3 regions of the Streptomyces sp. NPDC048392 genome follow, and region 1 is predicted to be linked to each of the others. Evidence: riboswitches for the same ligand, from Rfam matches in the RefSeq annotation. Region 1 holds a riboswitch; each other region holds the start of a gene.
The links. Region 1 has a riboswitch for cyclic di-AMP ahead of rpfA (resuscitation-promoting factor protein RpfA). Riboswitches for the same ligand answer to the same signal wherever they lie in the genome.
Positions count from the first base shown of each region.

Region 2: another riboswitch for cyclic di-AMP. It lies ahead of ACGFYH_RS29340 (M23 family metallopeptidase); the one in region 1 lies ahead of rpfA (resuscitation-promoting factor protein RpfA).
Region 3: another riboswitch for cyclic di-AMP. It lies ahead of ACGFYH_RS04630 (transglycosylase SLT domain-containing protein); the one in region 1 lies ahead of rpfA (resuscitation-promoting factor protein RpfA).

Region 1 covers NZ_JBICYB010000035.1:40,509-49,927, forward strand. Annotated here, with positions in the region: gene ACGFYH_RS31160 (hypothetical protein) at 1-190, shown strand, start outside; gene pkaE (serine/threonine protein kinase PkaE) at 229-1,719, shown strand; gene ACGFYH_RS31170 (SurA N-terminal domain-containing protein) at 1,869-2,513, shown strand; gene ACGFYH_RS31175 (nucleoside triphosphate pyrophosphohydrolase) at 2,591-3,568, shown strand; gene ACGFYH_RS31180 (cytochrome P450) at 3,565-4,872, shown strand; gene ACGFYH_RS31185 (transglycosylase family protein) at 5,016-6,044, shown strand; cyclic di-AMP (ydaO/yuaA leader) riboswitch at 6,227-6,393, shown strand; gene rpfA (resuscitation-promoting factor protein RpfA) at 6,397-7,125, shown strand; gene eno (phosphopyruvate hydratase) at 7,410-8,690, shown strand; gene divIC (cell division protein DivIC) at 8,796-9,278, shown strand; gene ACGFYH_RS31205 (DUF501 domain-containing protein) at 9,329-9,419, shown strand, end outside.
Region 2 covers NZ_JBICYB010000030.1:59,724-69,142, forward strand. Annotated here, with positions in the region: gene ACGFYH_RS29320 (DEAD/DEAH box helicase) at 1-60, shown strand, start outside; gene ACGFYH_RS29325 (dihydrofolate reductase family protein) at 113-1,243, shown strand; tRNA gene ACGFYH_RS29330 (tRNA-Met) at 1,313-1,386, shown strand; gene ACGFYH_RS29335 (PP2C family protein-serine/threonine phosphatase) at 1,600-2,826, shown strand; cyclic di-AMP (ydaO/yuaA leader) riboswitch at 3,051-3,208, shown strand; gene ACGFYH_RS29340 (M23 family metallopeptidase) at 3,220-4,254, shown strand; gene ACGFYH_RS29345 (aldo/keto reductase) at 4,441-5,385, shown strand; gene ACGFYH_RS29350 (PrsW family glutamic-type intramembrane protease) at 5,393-6,859, opposite strand; gene trmB (tRNA (guanosine(46)-N7)-methyltransferase TrmB) at 6,865-7,773, opposite strand; gene lhgO (L-2-hydroxyglutarate oxidase) at 7,831-9,054, opposite strand; gene ACGFYH_RS29365 (MFS transporter) at 9,160-9,419, opposite strand, start outside.
Region 3 covers NZ_JBICYB010000002.1:172,069-181,487, reverse strand. Annotated here, with positions in the region: gene ACGFYH_RS04655 (tetratricopeptide repeat protein) at 1-973, opposite strand, end outside; gene ACGFYH_RS04650 (ABC transporter permease) at 1,225-2,157, opposite strand; gene ACGFYH_RS04645 (ABC transporter ATP-binding protein) at 2,144-3,127, opposite strand; gene ACGFYH_RS04640 (outer membrane lipoprotein carrier protein LolA) at 3,216-4,448, opposite strand; gene ACGFYH_RS04635 (polyprenyl synthetase family protein) at 4,826-5,836, opposite strand; cyclic di-AMP (ydaO/yuaA leader) riboswitch at 6,562-6,730, shown strand; gene ACGFYH_RS04630 (transglycosylase SLT domain-containing protein) at 6,735-7,235, shown strand; gene ACGFYH_RS04625 (HAD family hydrolase) at 7,302-8,111, opposite strand; gene ACGFYH_RS04620 (GNAT family N-acetyltransferase) at 8,386-9,419, shown strand, end outside.

The DNA.
Region 1 (9,419 bases):
TTACCCCTGCACGCCCGCACCCGCGCAGCCGCCCGTCCCGCCCTACCAGGCCCCAGGCCCGCAGTCGCCCGCCCCGCCGCCTCCGCGGACCCCGCAGCCCGCCCGCATCGACCAGGTCCGCGCCGAACTCGACGAGCTCAGCGACTACCTGCGCAAGCACGACGGCGGCGACCAGCAGGGCGGCCGGTGAACGTGGCGACGGGACGCGTCGTCGCCGGCCGCTACGAGCTGTCCACGCTCATCGGCCAGGGCGGCATGGGACAGGTCTGGACGGCCTACGACGGGCGGCTCGACCGGCGCGTGGCGGTGAAGCTGCTGCGCCCCGACAGGGTGGCCGGACAGGAGTCCGACGAACTGCGCCGCCGGTTCGTGCGCGAGTGCCGGATCACCGCACAGGTCGACCACCCCGGCCTGGTCACGGTGCACGACGCGGGCAGCGAGGGCGAGGAGCTGTTCCTCGTCATGCAGTACGTCGACGGCGCCGACCTCTCCGACCACCTCGCCGAGCACGAGCCGTACCCGTGGCAGTGGGCCGTCGCCGTCGCCGCCCAGCTGTGCGCCGTACTGAGCGCCGTGCACGCCGTGCCGATCGTCCACCGCGACCTCAAGCCGCGCAACGTGATGGTCAAGCAGGACGGCACCGTCACCGTCCTCGACCTCGGCGTCGCCTCCGTCATGGACGCCGACACCACCCGTCTCACCCACACCGGCACCCCCATCGGCTCGCCCGCCTACATGGCGCCCGAGCAGGCCATGGGCGGCGCCGTCGGCCCCTACACCGACCTGTACGCGCTCGGCGTACTGCTGCACGAACTGCTCAGCGGCGACGTGCCGTTCGCGGGCTCCACGGCGCTCGGCGTGCTGCACCGGCACCTGTACGAGCCGCCGCTGCCCGTGCGCCGCGTCCGCCCGGAGGTCCCCGAGGCGCTCGAAGCCCTCGTCCTGCGCCTGCTGGCCAAGGACCCGCAGCACCGCCCCGCCTCCGCCCAGGAGGTGTACGAGCACCTGGCGCTGCTGCTGCCCGCCCGCGGCATGCCCACCGGCGGCCCCCTCGATCCCACCCGCCCCTTCGTACGCCCGCACGCCCCCTGGCCCGACCGCGCCCTCACCCCCGCGCCGCAGCCCGCCCCGGCCCAGCCCGTCGCCGAGACCGGAAGACCCGACGTCGCCCGCGCCGTCGACGACGTCAAGCGCCTCCTCGGCGAGGGACGCATCACCCAGGCCGTCGACATCCTCGGCGCGATCCTGCCCGCCGCCGCCGAACAGCACGGCGAGCGTTCCCCGGTCGTGCGCACCCTGCGCAAGCAGTACGCCGCCACCCTCCTGGACGACGGCCAGTACCGGCGGGCCCTGCCCGAGCTGCGCCGCCTCGCCGACGAACGCGCCGCCGAGGCAGGCCAGGCCGACCCGCAGTCCCTGCGCCACCGCTACGACGCCGCCCAGTGCCTGGAACAGCTCGGCGAACCGGCCGCCGCCCTCACCGAGTACCGGGCGCTGCTGCCGTACTACGAGAACCAGTACGTCGCGGGCGACCCCGACCTCGCCCACGACGTCCGCCGCCGCATCGGCCACCTCCTCCTCGCCCTCGGCGACCGCGCCGCCGCCCACGAGACGCTGGCCCGGCTGCTGCACGACGTGGAGCGCCTCCACGGCCCCGGCCATCCGCTCGCCGCCGACATCCGGCGCACCCTCCAGTGGCTCGGCCAGGTGCGCGGCTGACGGCCGCCGCGCTTCGCGGGACGGCGAGGCGGTGCCCGAAGTCCTGATGAATCGTTGGTCCAATGGGTTGGCCAGAGCCGGGCCACTGCCTAACATCGATCACCGCAAGACCTTGTGCACCGCCGCACAATCTCCACCGGGAGGTTCCCTTGCACCGCCGCCGTCGCCCCGCGCTCCTGCTCACCGCCGCGATCGCCGCCGCGGCCCCTCTGCTCGCCGCCTGCGGCAACGACGCGCATCCGGGCGCGGCGGCCGTCGTCGGCGACCAGCGGATCACCGTCGCCCAGCTGGAGAACCGCGTCGACGAGGTTCGCGAGGCACAGCGCGCCGCCGTCCCGGACGAGACCCAGTACCAGCAGGTCGTCGCCAAGACCGGCACCCTCACCCGCGACACCCTGCACGGCATGGTCCTCGACCAGGTCCTGCACCGCGCCGCCCAGGACGCCGGTGTGAGCGTCACCCGCAGGGAAGTGCAGGGGATGCGCGGCGGACTGGAGGAGCAGGCGGGCGGCCCCGCACAGCTGGAGACGGTCTGGCTCCAGCAGTACGGCGTTCCCCCCGAGCGCCTCGACGCGAACCTCCGCCTCCAGCTGGAGGCCCAGAAGCTCGCCCAGAGCCTCGGCACCGGCACCAGCCGGCCCGAGTTCTGGCAGGCCCTGTCCGAGGCGTCCAAGAAGCTCGACGTCGACCTCAACCCGCGCTACGGCGCCTGGGACGTCCAGAAGAGCAGCCGGGTCGACACCCGCACGCCGTGGGTGCGGGAGATCACGGCGGGGACCCCCCAGCCGGCATGACGCTCCTGCGTACGGGCCCGCCCGGCCCCCTGTGGACAACTCGGGGGGCCGTCGGCGGCGTGCGTTAGGTTCGGAGAGTGAACGCCACCACCGCCGACGCGACCGCCCCCGACCCGGGCCGCATCGTCCTGCTGACCACCAGCCACCGGGTCGCCCCCGGCCTGCTGTCCTGGCCCGCCTGGCAGGCCCTGCGCACCGCCGACCGCGTCCTGTGCGCCGACGGAGCCCACCCGCAGCTGCCGTACCTGCGCGAGGCGGGCATACGGGTCGACGAGGCGGCCCCGGCCGCCGAGGAACTGCTGGCCGCCTGCGCAGGCGGCCGCACGGCGGTCGTCGTCGCGACCGGCGAGGGCGAGCCCGCGCTCACCGACGGACTGGCCCGCCTCGCCGGTTCCGGCCGCGTCCACATGCCCGACCTCGAGCTGCTCCCCGCCTCCTACGACCTGCCGGGCGCCCGCCTCCTCGACCTCGTCCAGGTCATGGACCGCATCCGCCTCGAATGCCCGTGGTCGTCCCGGCGCACCCACGAGGGCCTGGCCAAGTACGCCATCGAGGAGGCGTACGAACTCGTCGAGGCGATCGAGGACGGCGACCGTGACGAACTGCGGGAGGAGCTGGGCGACGTGCTCCTCCAGGTCGTCTTCCACGCCCGCATCGCGGAGGAGGACGCCGACGCCCCGTTCTCGGTCGACGACGTGGCCGGCACCATCGTCGCCAAGCTGATCCACCGCCACCCCCACGTCTTCGGCGACGCGACGGCCGACACCCCCGAAGAGGTCCGCGCGCACTGGCTGCGCACCAAGGCCGACGAGAAGCAGCGCACCTCGGTCACCGAGGGCGTCCCCCTCGGCCAGCCCGGTCTCGCCCTCGCCGCCAAGCTCGCCTCCCGGGTCCGCACCGCGGGCCTCCGGGTGCCGATGCCCTCCGGCGAGGGCATCGGCTACGAACTGCTCGCTCTCGCCGCCCGCGCCGAGGCGGAGGGCACCGACCCCGAGGCCGCCCTGAGAGCGGCGGCCCGGGCGTACCGGGACGCGATCAGGGCGGTCGAGGGATGACCGGGGGCCCGCCCGTCCCCGGCCCCGTTCCCGAGCTGTTCACCCGGGAGTTCGCGAGCGACCCCTACCCGGCCTACGCCTGGCTGCGTGAGCACGCCCCCGTGCACCGCACCCGGCTGCCCAGCGGCGTGGAGGCCTGGCTGGTCACCCGGTACGCCGACGCGAAGCAGGCCCTCGCCGACCCCCGGCTGTCCAAGAACCCGGCGCACCACGACGAGCCCGCGCACGCCAAGGGCAAGACCGGCATTCCGGGGGAGCGGAAGGCCGAGCTGATGACCCATCTGCTGAACATCGACCCGCCCGACCACACCAGGCTGCGCCGACTGGTCAGCAAGGCGTTCACGCCCCGCCGGGTGGCCGAGTTCGCACCCAGGGTGCAGGAGCTGGCCGACGACCTCATCGGCCGGTTCGCGGGCACCGGCTCCGCCGACCTCATCCACGAGTTCGCCTTCCCGCTGCCCATCTACGCCATCTGCGACCTGCTCGGTGTCCCCCGCGAGGACCAGGACGACTTCCGGGACTGGGCGGGCATGATGATCCGTCACGGGGGCGGTCCGCGGGGCGGGGTCGCGCGGTCGGTGAAGAAGATGCGCGGCTACCTCGCCGACCTCATCCACCGCAAGCGCGCCGCGCTGCCGCCCGAGCCCGGACCCGGCGAGGACCTCATCTCCGGCCTGATCCGCGCCTCCGACCACGGCGAGCACCTCACCGAGAACGAGGCCGCCGCGATGGCCTTCATCCTGCTCTTCGCGGGCTTCGAGACCACGGTCAACCTCATCGGCAACGGCACCTACGCCCTGCTCACCCACCCCGTCCAGCGGGAGCGGCTGCAGACGTCCCTGGCCGCGGGCGAGCGCGGCCTGCTGGCGAGCGGTGTCGAGGAACTCCTGCGCTACGACGGACCGGTGGAGCTGGCCACCTGGCGTTTCGCCACCCGGCCGCTGACCCTCGGCGGGCAGGACGTCGCGGCCGGCGATCCCGTCCTCGTCGTCCTCGCCGCGGCCGACCGGGACCCGGAGCGGTTCACGGACCCGGACACCCTCGACCTCGCCCGCCGCGACAGCCAGCACCTCGGATACGGGCACGGCATCCACTACTGCCTCGGCGCCCCGCTCGCCCGGCTGGAGGGCCGGACGGCGCTGGCCACGCTCCTCACCCGCCTGCCGGACCTCCGCCTCGCCGCGGACCCGGCCGAACTGCGGTGGCGCGGCGGGCTCATCATGCGAGGCCTGCGCACCCTGCCCGTCTCCTTCACACCGTTCGCGTCGTCCGCCGACAACGTTGCGTCGCCGACGCGAAAGTGACACACGCTCAACTCTGTGATCTTCACGTGATCTGCGCGGCATGAACTTGTGACAAGCGATGATCTGCCTATACGTTCACGGATCAGCGTGGTGCCGAGCGTCATCGGCCGCGCTGCCCCCGTCGTCTCGTGAAAGGTCGTCGCATGCTCTCCGGGAACGGTCGTCACCGCCGCCCCCGCCAGGCTCCCGCCCTGGTCGTCGCCGCCGGAGTGACCGGCTCCGCCATCGCGATCCCGCTGCTCGGCGCCACCGGCGCCCACGCGGCCGGCTCCGCGAACTGGGATCAGGTCGCCGAATGCGAGACCGGCGGCGCCTGGAGCCAGAACAGCGGCAACGGGTACTACGGCGGCCTGCAGCTGTCCCAGGAGGCGTGGGAGCGGTACGGCGGCCTCCAGTACGCCCCCAGTGCCGACCAGGCCAGCCGCTCGCAGCAGATAGGGATCGCCGAGAAGATACAGGCGGACCAGGGCATAGCCGCCTGGCCGACCTGCGGTCTGCTCGCGGGCCTGGGCAACGGCCCGGGGGTCGCGGACAGCGGCTCGGACGCGGCCGGTGACGGTGCGTCGGAGGGCTCGGGCACCTCGGGGAAGACGGACGCCGTCAAGCCGTCCGGAACGCCCTCGGCCACCGAAACGCCCGAGTCGTCCCAGTCGTCCGAGTCGACCGGCTCGTCCCGCTCGTCGGACTCGTCCGCCTCCACCGGGACGTCGGACCCGAACTCCGAAGTGTCCTCTTCCTCGCCTTCGCCCTCTTCTTCGGCGTCATCTGACACCGCCTCCGATGTCACGTCCGGTGACACGGGCCAATCCGTCGAGCCGGACACGTCCGCGGAATCCGGCTCCGCCGCCGGCGCCGGACCGCAGGGCGCCGAGGCCTCGTCCGGCTCGGGCCGGCACCGCGGCGACGGCGCGGGCGAGGGCACGGTGAAGAGGGGGCTCACGGACAGCACGTCGGGGCGGCACGCCTCGCGCGACGCGGAGTCGGGGGAGACCGGGGACGGCTCGTACATCGTGCGCGCCGGCGACAGTCTCTGGGCCATCGCCGACTCCTTCGGTGTCGACGGCGGATGGCGTGCGCTCTACGTCGGCAACGAGAAGGTCGTCGGTGCCGACCCGGACCGCATCCTGCCCGGTCAGACGCTCACGGTTGCGGGCGAATCGGGCGAAAAGTAGGGGGAGTTCGCGTCACGGTTAGAGATCGTATGTCCCTTTTGGATCTCGTGAGAGATAGGTCTCAGAAGCCGTGATCGTCTTTGAAAATCCGCGGAGCGCGTGTCTACGGTCGAGACGCTCGCCATCGCGGGCCCCGACAGCCGCAACGCCGAATCCTGCCAGCGGCCGTACGGGAACAGTCGTCGCGTCAAGCGCCGAAGGCAGGAGCGGGGGACCCAAGGTAAGCGCCGCACCGGGCAGTTGAGCCGGAGCGGCTAGGGGTGGAGCCGAGTTCCGTGAGGAACCCGGCCGGGCAACTCAACCGGCCCGAACCCGACAGCTCACCTCGCAGGCGTCGGTGAGGGGATCAACCATGCTGTTTTCCGGCAAGGGCAAGCACCGTCGCCCGTCCAAGGCCACCCGTGTCATCGCCGTCGCCGGCGTCACCGGTGCCGCCGTCGCCGCCCCGCTGATGGCGGCCGGCAACGCCTCCGCCGCCACCGCGTCCGAGTGGGACGCCGTCGCCCAGTGCGAGTCCGGCGGCAACTGGTCCATCAACACCGGCAACGGTTACTACGGCGGTCTGCAGTTCTCCGCCTCCACCTGGGCCGCCTACGGCGGTACGCAGTTCGCCTCCACCGCCAACCAGGCGAGCAAGGCGCAGCAGATCCAGATCGCCGAGAAGGTTCTCGCGGGCCAGGGCAAGGGTGCCTGGCCGGTCTGCGGCACCGGCCTGTCGGGCGCCGCGTACACCGGTGGCGGCTCCGAGAGCCAGAGCAGCGGTTCCGGCAGCTCGGAGAGCTCGCAGAGCCAGAGCAGCGGCTCCACCGCCGAGCGCTCCACCGAGCAGAAGGCCTCCCGCTCCGCCGAGCGTCCGGCCGCGGAGCAGAAGACCGGGAAGAAGAAGACCGTCACCACCCCGACCGGCAAGAAGGTCGAGAAGGGTGACGGCGAGTACAAGGTCGTCAAGGGAGACACCCTCAGCTCGATCGCCGAGGAGCACGACGTCAAGGGCGGCTGGGCGAAGCTGTTCAAGCTGAACGACGACATCGTCGACGACGCCGACCTGATCTACCCGGGCCAGCAGCTGCACCTCAAGTAAGCGGCGGCCCCCCGCCACTCCCGCCCCGGTGCGTGTTCCCCCGTACGCACCGGGGCGGGATTTTTGCGCCCGGCCCGTGTCGCGTTTCCGTCCTCCGGTTCCGTACCGGTTTCCGGAAACGTCTTTGTTCCGTTCGGAAACAATTTACTCTCGGTTCTGTCCAGCGGGTGGTCGATCGGCTGGCCGATCGCCCGGAGCCGGTTAGGCTCGGTCCCGCAGAGCCGCCGCGGTCCTGCGGGACCCGCGCGTCACACCGAAGCGTCACATTGAAGAAGGAGATGCTCGTGCCGTCCATCGACGTCGTCGTAGCCCGGGAAATCCTGGACTCCCGAGGCAACCCCACGGTCGAGGTCGAGGTCGGCCTCGACGACGGCAGCACGGGTCGTGCCGCCGTTCCGTCCGGCGCCTCCACCGGTGCCTTCGAGGCCATCGAACTCCGTGACGGCGACCCCAGCCGTTACCTCGGCAAGGGCGTCGAGAAGGCCGTGCTGGCCGTCATCGAGCAGATCGGCCCGGAGCTCGTCGGCTACGACGCCACCGAGCAGCGCCTGATCGACCAGGCCATGTTCGACCTGGACGCCACCGACAACAAGGGCTCGCTCGGCGCCAACGCCATCCTCGGCGTCTCCCTCGCCGTCGCCCATGCCGCCTCCGAGGCCAGCGACCTGCCGCTCTTCCGCTACCTGGGCGGTCCCAACGCGCACCTGCTGCCGGTGCCGATGATGAACATCCTGAACGGCGGCTCGCACGCCGACTCCAACGTGGACATCCAGGAGTTCATGATCGCCCCGATCGGCGCGGAGTCCTTCTCCGAGGCCCTGCGCTGGGGCGCCGAGGTCTACCACACGCTCAAGAAGGTCCTGAAGAACAAGGGCCTGGCCACCGGTCTCGGCGACGAGGGCGGCTTCGCCCCGAACCTCGGCTCCAACCGCGAGGCCCTCGACCTCATCCTCGAGGCGGTCAAGGAGGCCGGCTACACGCCCGGCGAGCAGATCGCCCTCGCGCTCGACGTCGCCGCCTCCGAGTTCCACAAGGACGGCTCCTACACCTTCGAGGGCAAGGAGCGCACCGCCGTCGAGATGACCGAGTACTACGCCGAGCTGGTCGAGGCGTACCCGCTGGTCTCCATCGAGGACCCGCTGTTCGAGGACGACTGGGACGGCTGGAAGGTCCTCACCGAAAGGCTCGGCGACAAGGTCCAGATCGTCGGCGACGACCTGTTCGTCACCAACCCGGAGCGTCTGGCCCGTGGCATCGAGGAGGGCGCCGCCAACGCCCTGCTGGTCAAGGTCAACCAGATCGGTTCGCTCACCGAGACCCTGGACGCCGTGGAGCTGGCCCAGCGCAACGGCTTCAAGTGCATGATGTCCCACCGCTCCGGCGAGACCGAGGACGTCACCATCGCCGACCTCGCCGTCGCCACCAACTGCGGCCAGATCAAGACCGGCGCCCCCGCCCGCTCCGAGCGCGTCGCCAAGTACAACCAGCTGCTGCGCATCGAGGAGATCCTCGACGACGCCGCGGTGTACGCGGGCCGCAGCGCGTTCCCCCGCTTCAAGGGCTGAGCGCCGCTCTCGTAGGCAGCGTCGTACGTACGTCCCCGTACGCGGTCCCGTACCGTGTGCGGGGACGTACGCACGTAGGACGACGCACGAATGCGGAGGCGGGACATGGCGGTGAAGGACCGGGACCGTTTCTCCACCGCGACCAGGATCCGGATCATCGGGGAGCAGACCGCGGCCCGGGTCTACCGCTCGCAGACCAGGCGCCAGGCCCGGCGCTCCCGGCTGACCGGCCGGGCCGCGCTGCTCGCGATGGTGTTCTGCTCGCTCGTCGTGGCCCTCGCCTATCCGACACGGCAGTACGTCGCCCAGCGCGCCGAGATCGCCGATCTCCAGCGGGAGCAGCGGGAGACCCGGCAGCGGGTCGAGGACCTGCGCGACCTCAAGGCACGCTGGCAGGACGACGCCTACGCCGAGCAGCAGGTCCGGCTGCGGCTGCACTATGTGATGCCGGGGGAGACGGGGTTCGTCGTCGTCGACCCGGACGCGGCCGAGCAGGCCCGCGCCGAGGCCGGCGCGGCCGACCGCCCCTGGTACCGGAACGTGTGGGACGCGGTCGACAAGGCCGACGCCGCCGCCCGCCGGCCGTGAAAGCGACCGCGCCGGCAGTGACTCAACAGGAAGACCAGTAGAAGACAGTCATGCAGACTCCCCCGCCGACCACCCCGCGCACCGAGCCGACCGACGCGGACGTGGCGGCCTTCAAGCAGCAGCTCGGGCGGCCCCCGCGCG
Region 2 (9,419 bases), on a different contig from region 1:
CCCCATGCCGGCGAGATCCTGGCGGAGCCGGTGCGGTTCGTCCGTCTGACGGGCACGTAGAACTCACCGGCCGCCCCTCAGCCCGTCCGCTCGCCCCACCGGAGTGCCACGCATGCCCCTGCCCCACGTCCTCCTCTCCGCCGCCGTCTCCCTCGACGGCTACCTGGACGACGCCGGCCCCGACCGGCTGCTGCTGTCCAGCCCCGCCGACTTCGACCGGGTCGACGAGGTACGGGCCTCCGTGGACGCCATCCTGATCGGGGCCGGGACGATCCGGGCCGACAACCCGCGGCTGCTGGTGAACTCGGCCGAGCGGCGGGCGGCGCGGGTCGCGGCCGGGGAGGCGGCGTACCCGCTCAAGGTCACCGTCAGCGGCAGCGGGGAGCTGGACCCGGCGGCGCGGTTCTGGCACACCGGCGGGGACAAGGTGCTGCTGACCACGGACGACGGTGCCCGGCGGGCCCGCGGGCTCGGGATCGGCGCCGATGTGGTGTCCCTCGGGCCGGAGCTCGACTGGCACACCGCGCTGGAGTACCTGCACGACCGGCGGGGTGTGCGGCGGCTCATGGTGGAAGGGGGCGGGACCGTCCACACCCAGCTGCTCCAGCGGGAACTCGCCGACGAACTGCAGCTCGTCCTCGCGCCGCTGTTCGTGGGGGACCCGGCCGCGCCCCGCCTGTTCGGGCCCGGTGCCTATCAGGGCGGGCGGCTCGCGCTGGTGGAGTCCCGGCGGATCGAGGACGTCGTGCTCATGCGGTACCGGCCCACCGCCCCCGGCACCGGCGAGGGCGTGAGCGCCGCCGACCGGCACTGGCTGGCGCTCGCCTGCGAGCTGGCCGAGCTGTGCCCGCCGTCGGAGACGGCGTTCAGCGTGGGGGCGGTCGTGGTCGCCGCCGACGGGAGCGAGCTGGCGCGGGGGTATTCGCGGGAGGTCGGTGATCCCGCCGTGCACGCCGAGGAGGCCGCGCTCGCGAAGGTCGACCCCGAAGATCCCCGGCTCGCCCGCGCCACCGTGTACAGCAGTCTCGAGCCCTGTGCCCGCCGGGCCTCCCGGCCCGTGCCCTGCGCCCGGCTGATCCTCGACGCCGGGGTGCGCCGCGTCGTCACGGCCTGGCGGGAGCCGGACACCTTCGTACCGGGGGCGGACGGGAGCGGGATGCTCGCCGAAGGGGGCGCCGCCGTCGTCGTACTGGCCGGGTACGAGGAGCGGGCCAAGGCGCCCAACCGCCACCTGGAGGGGTAGGGAGACGGGGCAGGGAGACGCCGATGTGCATTCCGCCCCCGGGATGACGTACAGTGGTGAACACAACGGCGCGGGGTGGAGCAGCTCGGTAGCTCGCTGGGCTCATAACCCAGAGGTCGCAGGTTCAAATCCTGTCCCCGCTACTGAAGGCCGAGGGCCGGAATCCGAAAGGGTTCCGGCCCTCGGTGCGTTTCGGGCCACCCGTCACGGCCCGCCCCGCGCGCCCGCTGCGCGTCGTCATCCGGTCGGCCCCTCACCGCTCGCCGCCCGCCTCCCCTCCGGGAAACCTGGAGTACCGGACGGCAAGCGGCGCGGACGTGCGGGGTGGCGGGAGACGAGTGGTGCGGCCAGGTGACGTGGACGACGAGGGAGTGGCCGCCAGAGCCGGTGGCAGGCTCCCCGGCGATCCCGTGCCCGACCCGGGTCTCGGCTCCGGCGACGAGGCGCGGCCCGTGTCGCCCCCCGGGGCGCCGCCGCGTCGGCGGACCAGGTACGGGCGGGCCCTCCTGTACGCGCTCCCCGCACTGCTGATCGTCGTCGCCGTCCTGTACGACATCTTCACCCCGCGGTACTTCACCGCCGGTCCCCTCTACACGGCCGCGCCCCTGATCGCCGCCCCGATCTACTCACGGCGCGGCACGGCGCTCACCGGTGTCGCCGTGGTCGCCGCGGTGATCGGTCTCCAGCTCGGCAAGGGCGTCATCCACTACGTCGACTCCCTCACGGAACTGATCACCATCGCCACGGTCGCCGTGCTCGCCGTCCTCGTCAACGGCCTCGTCCGCCGCAGCGACGAGCGCCTCGTCTCCGTCCGCGAGATCGCCGAGGCCGCCCAGCGCGCCGTACTGCCCCAACCCGCCGAGCGGATCGCCGGTTTCGAGGTCGCCGTCTGCTACGAGGCCGCGCAGGCCGACGCCTTCATCGGCGGTGACCTGTACGCGGTGCAGGACAGCGCCCGCGGCGTCCGGCTCATCGTCGGGGACGTGCGCGGCAAGGGCATGGGCGCGGTCGCCGCCGTCGCCGTCGTGATCGGCGCCTTCCGCGAGGCCGCCGAGCAGGAGGCGACGCTGGAGGCGGTGGCGCAGCGGCTGGAGCGGGCGCTGGCGCGCGAGGGCACCCGGCGGGACGGGCTGGACGCCTTCGAGGGATTCACCACCGCCGTCCTCGCCGAACTACCGCACGGCGACGGCACCGTCCGCATCGTCAACCGCGGCCACCCACCCCCTCTCCTGCTCTACGCCGACGGCACCCTCGGCCCGCTGCCCGCCCGCGAGTCGGCGCTGCCGCTCGGCATGGGCGAGCTGGGCGTGTGGCCCGACCGGGCGGAGGAGATCGCCTTCCCCGGTGGGGCCACACTGCTGCTCTACACCGACGGGCTGACCGAAGCCCGGGACGCGAAGGGCGAGTTCTACGATCCGCAGGAGCGGCTGGCCGGCCGCGTCTTCCGTCACCCGGCGAAACTGCTCGACGCCCTCGCCGAAGACGTGCGCAGGCACTCCGGGGGCGGCATGGCGGACGACATGGCGCTGCTCGCCGTACGGCGTCCGCCGCACGGCAACCATGATCAATGTCACGAGTCGTGACAGCACGACCCCCCTCCGCATAACAACTGATACACCGTCAGGAGAAAGTGCGGTGAAGGGGAATACTGATGCCCGGTCAACTCGCCCGGTTTTCACCGTTCGTGGGGTGTACGTCCCGCCCGTTTTCGTTAATGATCAAGAGGAACGGCTTGGAAACCGTGCCCCCCGTCTATTAACGTTCGATAACGCAGCGCGGTCGTCCCAGCCGTCACAGAAGGCGGCTCCGTGCGCACGCGCCGAATCCCGCAAGGGAACCGGGGAACCACCACATTGGGGTGAATCGGGCGTATTGGTGCCGTGGAAACACGGTCGGCACCCGCCCGTAGGAGACCTTCCTGCTCCGAACCCGTCAGCTAACCCGGTAGGCGAAAGGAAGGAAAGGAGTACGCCCACGTGGCGTCCAACCGGCCTGCCCCCGAGGCCCCGTTCGTGTCCAGCGGGCACGACACCGACATCTTCGGCCATGACGCCCGCCGCGCCGAAGAGGGCCCCTGGGAGGAGTGGAATCCCACCGCGGAATCCATCCGTCCCGTGCGCGGCCGGCACCGCGTCGCCAAGCAGCGCGGCGGGCTCGCCCGCAGCTCCACCGTCCTCGGCGTCGGTGTCATAGCCGCCGTCGGCGCGGGCGGCATGGCCAGCGCGCAGACCGGCAAGCCGCCGGTGTCCATCTCCATGCCGGACCTGCCGAACGTCGGCTCCCTCATCTCCGACGACGAGGAGCCGGAGCCCGAGAGTCCCGCCGCCCCGCTCAGCGGCATCGCCGCCGCCGCGGACACCGGCGAGGACACCGCCACCACCGGCGCCGGTGAGTCGCTGCGGGCCCGGATCATGGCGCAGGCCGAGCAGCAGCAGGCCCAGGTCGAGAGCAAGGCCGCCGCCGAGGCCGCGGCCGCCGCCGAGAAGAAGGCCGCGGACGCCGCCGCCAAGGCGGAGAAGGAGGCCGAGGCCAAGGCCGCCGCCGCCAAGAAGAAGGCGGCGGAGGAGGCCGCGAAGAAGGCCGAGGCCGAACGGCTCGCGGAGCTGGCCAAGCAGTACACGCTGCCGACCTCCTCGTACACGATCTCCTCCACCTTCAACCAGGCCGGTTCCCTGTGGGCCTCCGGCCACCACACCGGCCTCGACTTCGCCGCCCCCACGGGCACCCTGCTCAAGGCGGTGCACAGCGGCACGATCACGTCGGCCGGCTGGGACGGGTCGTACGGCTACAAGACCGTGCTCACCCTCGACGACGGCACCGAGCTCTGGTACGCGCACCAGTCCTCCATCAGCGTCAGCGTCGGCCAGAAGGTCGCCACCGGCGACGTCATCGGCCGTGTCGGCGCCACCGGCAACGTCACCGGTGCCCACCTCCACCTGGAGGTCCACCCGGGCGGGGGTTCCGGCATCGACCCGATGGCCTGGCTGCAGGGCAAGGGCCTCGCCCCCTGACCCGCACCCGCTGACCCGCACCGCTTCCGGCCCCGCTGGTCCCTCCCGGTCCCTCCTGGTCCCCCCCGGGCACCCACTGGTCCCCGGCGGTCCTGACGGCGGCCCCCCGACGTCAGGACCGCGGTTTGCGGGCTTTTTGCGTGCGCGCCGGAATGGTCCGCTCCGGTGCGCTCGTTGACGCGATACATGACTTCTCTGCGCAAACTCGGCTCCTCCGACCTGGAGGTCTTCCCCCTCACCCTCGGCGGCAACGTCTTCGGCTGGACCGCCGACGAGGACCAGTCCTTCGCCGTCCTGGACGCCTACACGGCGGCCGGCGGCAACTTCGTCGACACCGCCGACGTCTACTCGGCCTGGGGCGAAGGCCTCAGCGGCGGCGAGTCCGAGACGGTCCTCGGCAAGTGGCTCGCGTCCCGCGGCCACCGCGACGACGTCGTCCTCGCCACCAAGGTCAGCCAGCACCCCGAGTACCCGGGCCTGTCCGCCGCGAACATCAGGGCCGCGGCCGACGCCTCGCTGCGCCGCCTGGGCACCGACCACATCGACCTCTACTACACCCACTTCGACCAGCCCGAGGTGCCGGTCGAGGAGATCATCGGCGCGCTCGACGAACTCGTGAGGGCCGGCAAGGTGCGGCACATCGCCGCCTCCAACATCTCCGCCGAGCGGCTCGCGGCGTCCCTGGAGTTCTCCGACCGCGAGAGCCTCGCCCGGTACGTGGCCCTCCAGCCGCACTACAACCTGGTCTCCCGCGACACGTACGAGGGCGGGCTGCGCGACCTCGCCGAGCGGGCGGGCCTCGCCGCCGTGCCGTACTACGCCCTCGCGGCCGGTTTCCTCACCGGCAAGTACCGGCCGGGCACGACCGTCGACAGCCCGCGCGCCGGTGGCGCGGCGAAGCACCTGGAGACCGAGCGCGGGCGACGCGTACTCACCGCCCTGGACGAGATCGCCGAGGCCCACGACGCTCCCGTCGCCACGGTCGCCCTGGCCTGGCTGGCCGCACAGCCGACGGTGGCGGCGCCGATCGCGTCCGCGCGCACGGTGGAGCAGCTGCCGGCGCTGCTGGGCGTGGCCGAGCTGAGCCTGACGGAGGACGAGGTCGGCAGGCTGACGCGGGCGTCCGACTGAACGGACGCTACGGCCGGTGGGGGCGGGGCGGCGCGTCCGGACTGTGCGGCGAGTGCGAGCCGTAGGGGGCGTACGGGGTGTACGGGGCGTAGGACGGGTGCGGAGCGTAGGCGGCCGGCGCGGTCTGGGGCGGGTACGGCGTCGGGTGACCGCCGCCGGGCGCCCCGTAGGACCCGTGCGGCCCGTATCCGTGCGGCCCGTATCCGTGCGGCCCGTATCCGTGCGGGTACGCCCACGGCGGGACGGGCTGTGGCACGGGCGGCGCCGTGGCGCGGGCCGCGTAGTCCAGTGCCGGGCGGGCCATGCCCCGCAAGCGCCACAGGGCGTCCAGCAGTTCCCGCTCCCGTAGGGCGAAGTCGGCGCCCGCCCTGCCCCGGCGCCCGCGCTGCCGCAGGAACGCCACCGAGGTCGCGCAGGCCTGGTACCGCGCCACCGCCCGCGCCCCCTCCTTCCCGGCGTGCCGGCGGGCGTACTGCCGTGCCATGCGGCGGGCCCGCATCGAGCCGAGCGCGTACGGCTCCGCGGGCGCCAGCCACCCGGCCGCGGCGTACGCGGGCAGCTCGGCCCGTACGGTGCCCAGCTCGCGCTGCCGGGTCCAGATCACCAGCCAGGTCAGCAGGCCGAAGGACGGCACCATGAACGCCGCGTACACGGCGAAGAAGCCGTACTCGCCGAACGCGGCCGAGCCGTTCCACAGGGCGTGCATGCCCATCGCGAGCAGCAGCCCGGCCAGGGGGAGCAGGGACCGGCGCAGGCGGTGCCGGCCCGCGGAGAGTGCGGCGATGCCGAAGCCGATGCCGGTGAGGACCGTGAACAGCGGGTGCGCGAACGGCGACATCACGACGCGGACGAAGAAGGTCGCCGCGGTGACGGAGGCGATGCCGCTGTCGCCGGTGAGCTGGTCGGTGCCGAAGGCGGTGCCCAGGTAGAGGATGTTCTCGGTGAAGGCGAAGCCGGTGGCGGTGACCCCGGCGACGACCACGCCGTCGACGATGCCGGTGAAGTCCCGTCTGCGGAAGAGGAAGACCAGGACCACGGCGGCGGCCTTGGCGGACTCCTCGACGACCGGGGCTATGACCGTGGCGCCCAGGGTGTCCGCGCCGGCGGGGTCGGCGGTCGCGGTCGCTATCCACCGCGTCGCGAAACTGTTGGCGACGATCGCTATCAGCGCCGCCGCGCAGGCGCCCCAGGCGAAGCAGAACAGCAGGTTCCGCCAGGGACCTGGATCGACCCGGTCCAGCCAGCGGAACGCGGCCGTCAGCAGCGGCACCGGCAGGACGGCCAGGCCGAGTCCCACCAGGAACCCCTGCGTGCCGGTCTGTTCGCGGACCAGGGCCAGGATCACCAGACCGGGGAGCGCGAGCAGGGTGATCAGCGCGCCGTAACGCACCCAGGTGCGCTGCCACCAGTGCGTATGCCGGTGCGGATGCGCGGACGGACGCGTGGGATACGGGGGGACAGGTGGCCACGGCATGGACCCTAACCGGTGGGGGGCCGCTCCTTGTGCCCGTCCTCGTTCCGATCAGGCCGCCGGTCCCCGTGGGGTACGCGGCGGAAGAGCAAGTCGTTCACCACATGCCCCTTGTCCAGCCCCTGGGCCTCGAAACGGGTCAGCGGCCGGTGGGCGGGGCGTGGCGCGAAACCGCCGCCGGGCACGGTGTTCTCGAAGCCGGGATGCGCGGTGAGCACGTCGAGCATCTGCGCGGCGTACGGCTCCCAGTCGGTGGCGCAGTGCACGAGGGCCCCCGGGGCGAGCCGGGCCGCCGCCAGGGTCAGGAACTCCGGCTGGATCAGCCGGCGCTTGTGGTGGCGCTTCTTGGGCCACGGGTCGGGGAAGTAGACGCGCAGCCCGGCGAGGGAGTCGGGGGCGAGCATCTCGCGCAGCAGGATGATCGCGTCGCCGTTGCCGACCCGGATGTTGGACAGACCTCCCCCACTCTCGGCTCCGCTCGGGCGGGAGGACCCCCACCGCTCCGCGAGACCGAGCAGGTTGCCCTGTCCGGGGGTGTGGACGTCGACGGCGAGGATGTTGGTGTCCGGGTCGGCGGCGGCCATCCGGGCGGTGGCCTCGCCCATGCCGAAGCCGACCTCCAGGACGACGGGGCGGTCGTTCCCGAACAGCTCGGCGAGGTCGATGACCCGCCGGCCGTCGATGTCCAGCCCCCACAGGGGCCACAGCCGCTGCAGCGCGTCCGCCTGCCCGGCGGTCACCCGGCTCCGCCGGGGCTGGAAACTGCGGATCCGCCGCTCGAAGTGCGACCCGGCGGGATCGGCCTTCGGCCCGTCCGGGAAGCGGGGCTCGCCCTTGGCACGGACGTGCCGCAGGGGGGCGCCGGCGGACGGCTGAGCGGACGGCCGGCGGGTCTCGGGGACATGGGAATCAGTCACAATGAGGCAATTTTACGAGGGACGCGGCGGTGGGTGCCCGGTGCGGTCGGCGTGCGGTCAGTGTGCGGCCAGTGCGGTCAGCGCCCGGCGGGCCACCTCGCGGCCGATGGGCAGGGACGCGGTCGCCGCGGGCGACGGCGCGTTCAGGACGTGCACCGCGTGGGCGCCCTCCTTGATCAGGAAGTCGTCCACCAGCGTCCCGTCCGCCAGCACCGCCTGGGCCCGCACCCCGGCGGGCGCGGCGACCAGGTCGCTTTCCGTCACCGCCGGCAGCAGCCTGCGGACCGCCGCCGTGAACGCGCTCCTGGACAGCGACCGCCGCAGCTCGCCCGCCCCGTACCTCCAGTGCCGCCGCGCTATCCGCCACGAGCCCGGCCAGGCCAGGGTCGCGCCCAGTTCGCGGGGGCGCACCACGCCCCAGCCGTATCCCTCGCGGGCCAGCGCCGGTACCGCGTTCGGCCCGACGTGCACGCCCCCGTCGATCCCCCGGGTGAGGTGCACGCCGAGGAACGGGAACGCCGGGTCCGGCACCGGATACACCAGCCCCCGCACCAGCTCGGGCCGCGCCAGCTCGTAGTACTCGCCCCGGAAGGGCACGATCCGCATGCCGGGGTCGTCCCCGGTCAGCCGGGCGATCTCGTCGCAGTGCAGCCCCCCGCAGTTGACCAGGACCCGGGCCCGCAGCACGTCCCCGGCGCGGGTGCGGACGGCGACGCCGAGGCCGGGCCGCCGGTCGACGTGCCGCACCTCGGCGCCGTAGCGGATCTCCGCGCCGGACGCCCGGGCCAGCTGCCGGGCCACCGCTCCGTAGTCGCAGATGCCGGTGGTGCCGACGTGTATGGCGGCCAGGCCCCGCACCTGCGGCTCGTACTCCTGGATCTGGCAGGCGCCCAGCTCGCGCACCGGTATGCCGTTCTCCCGGGCGCGCTGCACGAGGGAGTGCAGGCGGGGCAGCTCGGCGCGGTCGGTGGCGACGATCAGCTTGCCGGTGACGGCGTGGGCGATGCCGTACTCGGCGCAGAACTTCACCATCTCGGCGGCGCCCCGGACCGCGTAGCGGGCCTTCAGCGAGCCCGGACGGTAGTAGACGCCGCTGTGGATGACGCCGCTGTTGCGGCCCGTCTGGTGGCGGGCCGGGCCAGGCTCCTTCTCCAGGACCGTGACACGGGTGCCCGGGGCGGCGCGCGTGATCGCGTACGCCGTCGACAGGCCGACGATCCCGCCGCCGACCACCAGCACGTCGCAGTCGTACGCGATGCTCCGAACGATCCTCGCCCGCACTCGTCCTCCTCCCGGCACGCCCCCGGCCCGTCTCCCGGGTTCGATACTGCACTGCGCCACTGACAACGCCCTCAAACCCGGCAGGGGCGGCGGATCGGGCCGGAGTCAGGCCGGAGTCACCAGCAGGGGCCGGGCGCGCTCGCGCAGCTCCACCACGCGCGGCTCGTCGCCGTACGGCTCCAGGCGGTGCAGGAGGTCCTTCACGTACTCGGTGGTGCGGGCCGAGGAGATACGGCCGGCCACCTCGACCGCCCGCACGCCCTGCTCGCAGGCCGCGTCCAGATTGCCCGACTCCAGCTCGGCCACCGCCGAGACGACGAGTCTGAGGCCGTGCGAGCGTACGAACTCCTCCGTCGGTTTCGACA
Region 3 (9,419 bases), on a different contig from region 1:
CGGGGCCCGAGACGGGGTCGGCTCGCGGTTCGGGGGCGGGGGGCGGCCCTGGTGCGTGAAGCGGCTCCGGCGCGTGCACCGGCCGCTGCGCGTGCACCGGCCGCGGCACGTGCACCGACTGCGCGGCGACGTCGGACTCGGGTGCCGCGACCGGCCCGGGTGCGTGAAGCGGCTCCGGCGCGTGGACCGGCCGCGGCACGTGCACCGACTGCGCGGCGACGTCGGATTCGGGTGCCGCGACCGGCCGGGGGGCGGCGACCGGCTCCGGTGCGGGGGCCCGCTCCGACGTGGTGGCCCGCTCCGACGCGGTGACCGGCTGCCGGGCGGCGGGCGGGCCGGGCGTGGGGCGCGGCTCCGCGCCCTTCGAGGCGCCGGTCGCCGTCGGGCCGTCCATGCGCGGCGGCGGCCCGAACTCCCCCGTCGGCGGCGCCACCGTGCCTGGCGGCGTGCCCCCGGCCGCCGTGCCCCCGGCCGGTTCCGGCAGGGCGCGCAGCGTGAACGTCGGCGCGGACTCGCCGTCGGACCGCGTCCGCTGCGCCTCGGACACCGCCGGCAGCGGGAACGTCGGGGCGCCGGCCCGGCCCGGTTCCACCGAGCCCAGGACGCGCGTGGGCCGGTCCTGCCGTACCGGCGCTTCCTCCGCTTCCTCCGGTGCCTCCGGTGCCGGTTCCGCGGCGAGGTGGCTCGAACCGTCCGGGTCGACCCGGACGGTGACGGAGTAGCCGATGCGCCGGTCGTGGACCGTGGCGAGGACGGGGTGGCCCGCGGCGAGGGCGAGGCGGTGGAGGCGGTTAAGGACGGCGTTCTGGATCTCCTCGCCCGGGGCCGCGACGACCAGCGCACCGTCGACCGAAGCGCCGCGTGCGGCGGAGTCGGCCTCCGGCACGCGGACCTCGATCGGCGTCGCCGCGGGATCGGGCGGGCGCTCGCCGCGCTCGTGCTCCCGTTGCTTGTCGCGGCCGAGTCGAGCCATCGCTCCCCCACTCATCGGCGGCTTCCGTCGGCGGATTCCGTTCCCTGCCGTCCAGAGCCTGTCATGCCTGTCGTACACCTGTTGTCGAGTCTCTCCGCTCGCTCTCGATTCTCACGTCACCGGGGTGTCACAGGCTCGTTCCAGGAGCTCACGCCCTTTTCGCGGGCCGGTGCCGGGTGGGTGCGCGGGGTGAGTGACGCGGGACGGGAGCGGGCAGACGGGCAGTCACGCGACAGGGACCCGGGATACGGCTACGCGGTGATGTCCTTCGTCGTGAACCGGGCCCAGGCGGCCGACCCGAAGACCGCCGCGTAGAGGGCCTGCAGGCCCAGGTTCCGCACCAGGTCGTCCCAGTAGACCGGTTCGCGCATCACGTCGGCGAAGGAGAGCCAGTAGTGGGAGAAGAAGTACGGCCGGAGGGCGTCGAGCTGGGGGATCTGGTCGAGGATCTGGACGGTGATCAGCAGTCCGACCGTCGTCGCCATCGCCGCGATGCCGCTGCCCGTCAGAGTGGAGACGAACAGGCCGAGGGCCGCGACGCCGACGAGTGAGGCGGCCACGACCAGCGCGATCAGCAGCGCCCTCCCCAGGCCCTCGGTGTAGGTGATCCGGGTGCCGGAGATGGTGATCAGGTCACCGACCGGGAACAGCAGCGCGCCGACCGCGAGCGCCGAGACCGCGACCACCAGGGTGGCGGCGAGGCAGAAGGCGAGCACCGTGGCGTACTTGGTGAGCAGCAGCCGGGAGCGGCCGGACGGGGCGACCAGGAGGTAGCGGAGCGTACCCGCGCTCGACTCGCCCGCGATCGCGTCGCCCGCGACGACGCCGATGGCCATCGGCAGGAAGAACGGAAGGGTCGCGGCGAGCGCGGTGAAGACCAGGAACAGCCCGTTGTTGCTGATCTGCGCGATGAACGCCGGTCCCCCGCCGCCTCCTCCCCCGCCACCGAGCGAGGACCCGTCGCTCGTCTCGATCTTCACGGCGATGCCCACCAGGACCGGCACGGCGGCCAGGACCGCCAGCAGGGCGAGGGTGCGCCAGCGCCGGAACGTGGTCAGCAGTTCGCTGCGGAGGAGGCCCAAGGACCACAGCGGGCTCGGGTCCCGCGCCGCACCCGGGTCCCGTACCGCACCCGACGCCGCCACCCGGGGCGTCGGCTCCTCAGGCGCTTCAGCCCGCGACATCGAAACCCTCCCCGGTCAGCGCCACGAACGCGTCCTCCAGGGAGGCCCGTTCCAGGACGAAGCCCCGGACCCGGACACCGGCCGCGACCAGTGCGGCGTTCACCTCGGCGAGGTCGCGCTCCGGCGGCTCCGACGTCACCCGGTCCTCGGCGACGACCACGTCGGCTGCCCCCTGCTCCTTCAGCACCCGGGCGGCCTCGCCCGCGTCCGGCGTGGTGACCACCAGCCGGCCGCGCGCCCCGGCCGCCAGGTCGGCGACCGCGCCCTGGGTGATCAGCCGCCCCCGAGCCATCACCGCGGCGTGGGTGCAGACCTGCTCGATCTCGTCCAGCAGGTGGGAGGAGAGGAAGACGGTGGTGCCGTCGGAGGCCAGTTCACGTACGAGGGCGCGGATCTCGCGCATGCCCTGGGGGTCGAGACCGTTGGTCGGTTCGTCCAGGACGAGGAGACGGCGCGGCTGGAGCAGCGCGGCGGCCAGGCCCAGCCGCTGCTTCATGCCGAGCGAGTACGCCTTCGCCCTCTTGCCGCCCGCGGCCGCGAGCCCCACCCGCTCCAGCGCCGCCGACACCCGTGCGCGCCGGGTGCGCGGGTCGGCGGTCGGGTCGGCGGCGTCGTAGCGCAGCAGGTTGTCGCGCCCGGAGAGGAAGCCGTACAGGGCCGGGCCCTCGATGAGGGCGCCGACCCGGGGCAGTACGGTGCGGGCCGCGCGCGGCATGGGCCTGCCCAGGACCCGGGCGCTGCCCGAGGTGGGTTCGATCAGGCCCATCAGCATGCGGATGGTGGTGGTCTTGCCCGAGCCGTTGGGGCCGAGGAAGCCGAAGACGCTGCCCGCCGGGACGGTCAGGTCCAGACCGTCGACGGCGAGTTGTCCGCCGCGGTAGCGCTTGGTGAGCGCGCGGGTGGCGATGACGGCGTCATCCGCGCGCTCCGTGTCCGGGCGCTCCGGCTCCGCGGCGGGCGGTCCGGCCATCGGCTCCCTCGTTTCGTCCTCTTCGCCGAACGGCGGGTACTGCGCACTTCCCACTGCTTACCGCGTACCGCTTCCCACTGCTCGCCGCCTACCGCGCGGCGTCGGCCGCCTTCACCAGCGCGTCCTTGGTGACCGCGCCGGCGTAGACCTTGCCGTCGTCCGTGATCAGGGCGTTGACCAGGCGGGTCTTGAAGACCGTGCCCGAGCCGAAGTCGCCCTTGACCTGGTCGCCGAAGGAGCCGAGGAAGCCGCCGAGGTCGCCGCCCGCGGTGGCCATGGGCAGGCCGCCCCGGGCGCCGGTGTCGAAGGTGGCGATCGCGTTCCAGCCCTCGCCGACGACCTTCAGGCCGTCCGTCGCCTTCAGACCGTCCATCTCCTCGGCGAGGTCGCCCTCGGCCTTGCGCCCGTGCTCCGTGGCCTGGTCGGTCCCGTCGCCCTCGGTGACCTTCGCGCCCTTGGGCGGGGTGAAGTCGAACGTCGACGCGTCCGGCTTCGCGAAGCTGACCTTGGTGAAGCCCGCGTCCACGACGGCGGCGCCGCCGCTCGCCGGGGTCAGCGTGAACTTCAGCGGCGTGCCGGTCTCGGCGTCCACGGCCACGGTGATCGCGCCGACCGTGGAACCGTCCTGCCTGGGCTCGACGACCAGCCGGTACGCGTCCCGGCCGGCCACCTGTGCGGTGCCGCCCACGGTCACGGACGTGGTGTCGTCGATCGCCTCGAGTGCCTGGTCGGCGAAGTCCTTCGGAGTGGCCGGCACGTCCTTCTCCGGCCGTTCGGCGCCGGCGGAGGCGGAGGAGTGGTAGACCTCGTTGGACTTGCTGTCGTAGCCCCAGACGTCCTTGCCGTTGTGGATCAGGCTGTACTCGGCGGCGTTCTCCAGCAGGGACAGCTTCTGCCGGTCGGGGCCGTCGGCCGCGACGCGCAGCGTGTGGCTGCCGGACACCAGCTCGGTGAGCTTGGCCGACGGGTCCGCGGCGGAGCCCTCGCCGTCCCCACCGAAGCCCGGACCGCCGGACATTCCGGACATCAGGCCGCTCTCCAGCCCGCCGAGGTCCGGGAGGCCCAGGTCCGTGCTGATCCGCACCGTGCCGGACATCTGCTGGACGTCCGACTCGGCGATCTTCTCGATGAGCTGCTCCGCCGTGATCTTCGGCAGGTCGGGGTCCCCGGAGTCGGCCAGCGCGGGGACGAGCCCGATCGTCGCGGCCGCCACTCCCATCACCGCGACCGGGACGACGTACCGCGCGGCCCTGCGGCGTCCGGCCCGCAGCTCCTCGCCCTCCCCGGCGCCCGTGTTGTCGTCGTTGTCGATCGGTGTCATGTGTGCCCTACCTCCGTCGTCGGCGGCGGCTGTCTCGCGACCTCGCACTCGTTACCCGTGAGCCGCCATTCTCACCCGAATCGGTGAGGACTGGTGTTTTTCCGTGGTGTCCATCTGACCAAATCACCGGAGCGGAAGCGTCAGACCGGGGGCTCAACTCCGCCTACTCCTGCGGGATGACACGGAGGGTCGACGCCTCCCCCGGCCCGTAGGGGCTGCCGTACGCCACTCGGCGGCGGACGGCCGCCACCCGTGACGCGCACCACCGGCAGCACGCCACCGGCGGGGCACCGGCGGTACGGCACGTCAACGGGACGGCACGCACGCCACAGTCGGGCGGGCCGACGGCACGGTCCGGCAGGCCGACGTCCGCGTGCTCAGCCGGCCCGGTGCACCACCGCGTCGCACAGCTCCACCAGCGCGGCCTTCGCGTCGCACTCCCGCAGCGGGGCCAGCGCCGCGCGGGCCTCTCTGGCATACCGGACGGTGTCGCGCCGGGCCTGCTCCAGTGCGGGATGGGCGCGCAGCAGGCGCAGCGCCTCGGCGTGCCGCGTGTCGTCGCCGAGGTCGGAGTCGAGCAGCTCGCACAGCGCGATGTCCTCCGCGAGCCCCAGCCGGGCCGCCCGCTCGCGCAGCCGCAGTACGGGCAGGGTGGGGATGCCCTCGCGCAGGTCCGTCCCGGGAGTCTTGCCGGACTCGTCGGAGTCGGAGGCGATGTCCAGGACGTCGTCCGCGAGCTGGAAGGCGACCCCGAGCCGCTCGCCGTACTGGGTCAGCACGTCCACCACCGTCTCGTCGGCGCCGGACATCATCGCGCCGAACCGGCAGGAGACCGCCACCAGCGAGCCCGTCTTGCCGCCCAGCACGTCCAGGTAGTGGTCGACCGGGTCCCGGCCGTCCTGCGGGCCTGCCGTCTCGAGGATCTGTCCGGTGACCAGCCGCTCGAACGCGAGAGCCTGGACCCGGACCGCCTCGGGGCCGAGGTCGGCGAGGATCTGCGAGGCGCGGGCGAACAGGAAGTCGCCGGTGAGGACCGCGACCGAGTTGTCCCAGCGGGTGTTCGCGCTGGGCACCCCACGCCGCACGGCGGCCTCGTCCATCACGTCGTCGTGGTACAGCGTGGCGAGGTGGGTCAGCTCCACGACGACGGCCGAGGGCACGATCCCGGGCGCGTAGCGGTCGCCGAACTGGGCGGAGAGCATCACCAGCAGCGGACGAAAGCGTTTCCCGCCGGCTCGCACCAGGTGCTGGGCGGCCTCCGTGATGAACGGCACCTCGCTTTTGGTTGCCTCAAGCAACCCTTCCTCGACAGCAGCCAATCCGGCCTGGACATCGGCTTCCAGAGCCTGGTCCCGCACGCTCAGCCCGAACGGCCCGACGACGGTCACGAGGGGTCTCCTGTCTGCTGGTGTCTATTGCCGGTTACCTGGTTTGTCGATAGGTCGCTGCCACCACTCAAGTCAGCGTATCCGGTCACGTTTCGATCACCGCTAGCGCCCACCGTTACAGGCCGGTCGGTATCAGATCATGAACGGTATGTTTTTGATCAGGTGATATGAGCAGATTTTGATTGATATCACCAAGGGGTGACCCGGACCCCGGGGTGCGGGCGGGCGGGAAGCCGCCACCGAAGATCCCATTACTCCCCCCAACGGCCCGCACGCCGGGAACGTCACCCGCCCGGCACCCGCGCACACCCGGCAGGCGCGCCGCGCGACTCCTCCCCGACCACCGCCCCACCCGCTTCCCGGCCTCTCTTTCCCACCCCACTCCTCACGCCGCTTCCCCCTCTTCTCCGCCCGACACCCGAAGCCGACCTCACCCATGGCCGGTTGGCGCGGAGTTGGACCTAATGCCCGTTTTGCCGTGCTTATTGAAGCCAGTGAGTTGGCTCACTCCGGGTCAGCCACGGGCAACCCTGCCGGAACCTGTGCCCTCCCTTTGCCCCGCAAGCGAGTTGGGACTTGGCAACAGCAAAGGATCAAGAGCTTCAAACGCCTCAGACCAAGGTCAACAGGCACGTTGGGTGATTCCTGCACTTGTTCCGGACATGTGCTCTCGCATACGTTCCCGGCCTGTCGGGCGGACGCCGAATCCTGCCACCGCCCGGACGCACAGTCATCCACCCAACAAACTCGCAGGCAGGAGCGGGGGACCCAGGTTAGTCGCCGCACCGGTCACCACCGGAGCGGCTCGGGGTGAAGCCGTACCCGTCAGGGCACGGCCGGGCACCTCCCCGCCCGAACCCGACAGCTCACCTCGCAGGCGTAAGGAGAGGGACACCGCATGTCTGCCAACGGTCAGAACCGTCACGCCCGCACCAGCCGCCTCGCCCGCAAGCTCGCCGTGGCCGGCACCGGTGCCGCGGTGCTCGCGCTGCCGCTCATCGGCGCCACCACCGCCTCCGCGGCCACCCCGGCCGCCGCCACGACCGCCACGACCGTCACCACGGCGGCGACGACGTACCCGGACAACCTCGACGGCTGGATCCGCGAGTCGCTCGACATCATGGCGCAGCACGGCATCCCCGGGAGCTACGACGGCATTTACCGCAACATCATGCGGGAGTCCTCGGGCAACCCGTTCGCCATCAACAACTGGGACATCAACGCCATCAACGGCACCCCGTCCAAGGGGCTGCTCCAGGTGATCGACCCGACCTTCCAGGCGTACCACGTGCCCGGCACCTCCTGGGACCCGTACGACCCGGTCGCCAACATCACCGCCGCCTGCAACTACGCGGCCGACCGCTACGGCTCGATGGACAACGTCTTCAGCGCGTACTGAGTCCTCGGCGCGTACTGAGCCGACGGCCGCGGCGGCCGCACCGGAAGGACCGCCGCAGCGGCCGCACTAAGAGGTACCGAAGATCCGATCGAGGACGACGGCCACGCCGTCGTCCTCGTTCGCGAGGGTGACCTCGTCGGCCACCGCCTTGAGTTCGGGGTGGGCGCCGGCCATCGCGACGCCGTGGGCCGCCCAGTGGAACATGGGGATGTCGTTGGGCATGTCGCCGAAGGCGATCGTCCCCTCCCGCTCCAGGCCGAGCCGCTCGGCGGCCAGCGCCAGGCCGGTCGCCTTCGTGATGCCGCACGGCTGGAGCTCCACCGTGCCGGGCCCCGACATGGTGACCGTCGCGAGGGAACCGACCACCGCGCGCGCCGTCGCCGCCAACTCGTCGTCACCCAGTTCGGGATGGCGCAGCAGCACCTTGCTGATCGGGGTGCTCCACAGCTCGTCGCGCCGCTCGACGCGCACCGCGGGCAGTGTCGGGTGGGGCATCAGGTAGCCCGGCTCGATGAGCGTCAGCCCGTCGACGCCGTCCTGGTCGACCGCGGCGTGCACCTGGCCCACCTCGGCCTCGATCTTGCCGAGCGCGGTCTCGGCCAGCTCCCGGTCCAGAGTGACCGACCACAGCATCCGGTGCGCGCCGGCGTCGTACACCTGCGCGCCCTGCCCGCACACCGCGAGCCCCGTGCAGCCGAGACGGTCGAGCAGATTCCGCGCCCGGGGTGCGGGCCGGCCCGTCACCACCAGATGCCGCGCACCGGCCCCGGTCACCCGCGCCAGCGCGGCCAGCGACCGGTCGGAGACGGTGTCGTCGCCGCGGAGCAGCGTGCCGTCCAGGTCGGTGGCGACGAGTGAATATGCGGTGCGGTCCATGATCAGAGAATACGGACACCGCACCCGTCCAACTCACCCGCGACCGCTTCCGAACGAGGAGGTAGCGAGTGCGTTCGGACCCGCACGAGGATGCACGGAGACGCCCGATCATGTCCGAAACCTGACACATCATCGGCTAAAGCCGGTTAAAGGCCTGTGCACCGGTTGGCAACAACATGGACCGCTACCTACCCCTCCGGGCGGCCCGGGGGTACCTTCCTGTTGTTCAGGGGGACTTGATCGGGGGGTCGGGTTGAACAGCGGACGCGTACGTGTGCTCCGGCCACAGGAGCTGGGCGAGGGGGAGCGGGAGCACTGGCGCGAGCTGCGTGCCGAATCGACGGCACCGCGCAACCCCTTCATGGAACCGGAGTTCACCGACGTCGTGGGCCGGGTACGGCCGCGGGCGCGGGTGGCGGTGGTGTACGACGGCGGTGAGGCGGCCGGTTTCCTGCCGCACGAACGGGGTCCGCTGGGCCAGGGCCGGGCCATCGGGCTGGGGGTGTCGGACTGCCAGGGCGCGGTACTGCGCCAGGGCCTCGCCCCGGACCTGCGCGAACTGCTGCGGGCCTGCTCCCTGTCGAGCTTCGCCTTCGACAACCTGGAGGCGGAGCAGGAGTTGTTCGTGCCGGCCGCCGCCGACGAGCACACCACCTACGTCATCGACGTCGAGAAGGGCTACGAGGCGTACGAGAACGTCCTGCGCGCCCAGTCCCCGAAGTTCCTGAAGTCCACCCTCGCCAAGGAGCGCAGGCTCGGCCGTCAGGCCGGGAACGTCCGCTTCGTGTTCGACGAGCGGGACCCGGCGGCGCTGCGCACGCTCATGGAGTGGAAGTCGGCCCAGTACCGCAGGACGGGCCGCCGGGACCGGTTCGCACAGGAGTGGATCGCCCGGCTCGTGGCTCGGCTCGCCGGGACCCGGGCGCCGGAGTGCACCGGCACGCTGTCCGTGCTCCACGCGGGCGGCCGGCCGGTCGCCGCGCACTTCGGACTGCGTTCGGCGACGGTGCTGGCCTGCTGGTTCCCGGCGTACGACCCGGAGTTCGCGAGGTACTCGCCGGGGCTCGTGCTGCATCTGCGCATGGCCGAGGCCGCGGCCGCCGAGGGCATCGGCCTGCTCGACCTGGGGCGGGGACCTGCGGAGTACAAGGACGCGCTGAAGACCGGTGAACTGCCCGTGTACGAGGGGGCGGCGACGCGTGCGGGGACGGGCGCCGCGCTGCACTGGCTCGGCCGGGAACCGGCCCGGCGCGCGCACGGCTTCGTACGCGACCGGCCCCGGCTGGCGTCGCTGGCGGCACGGACGCT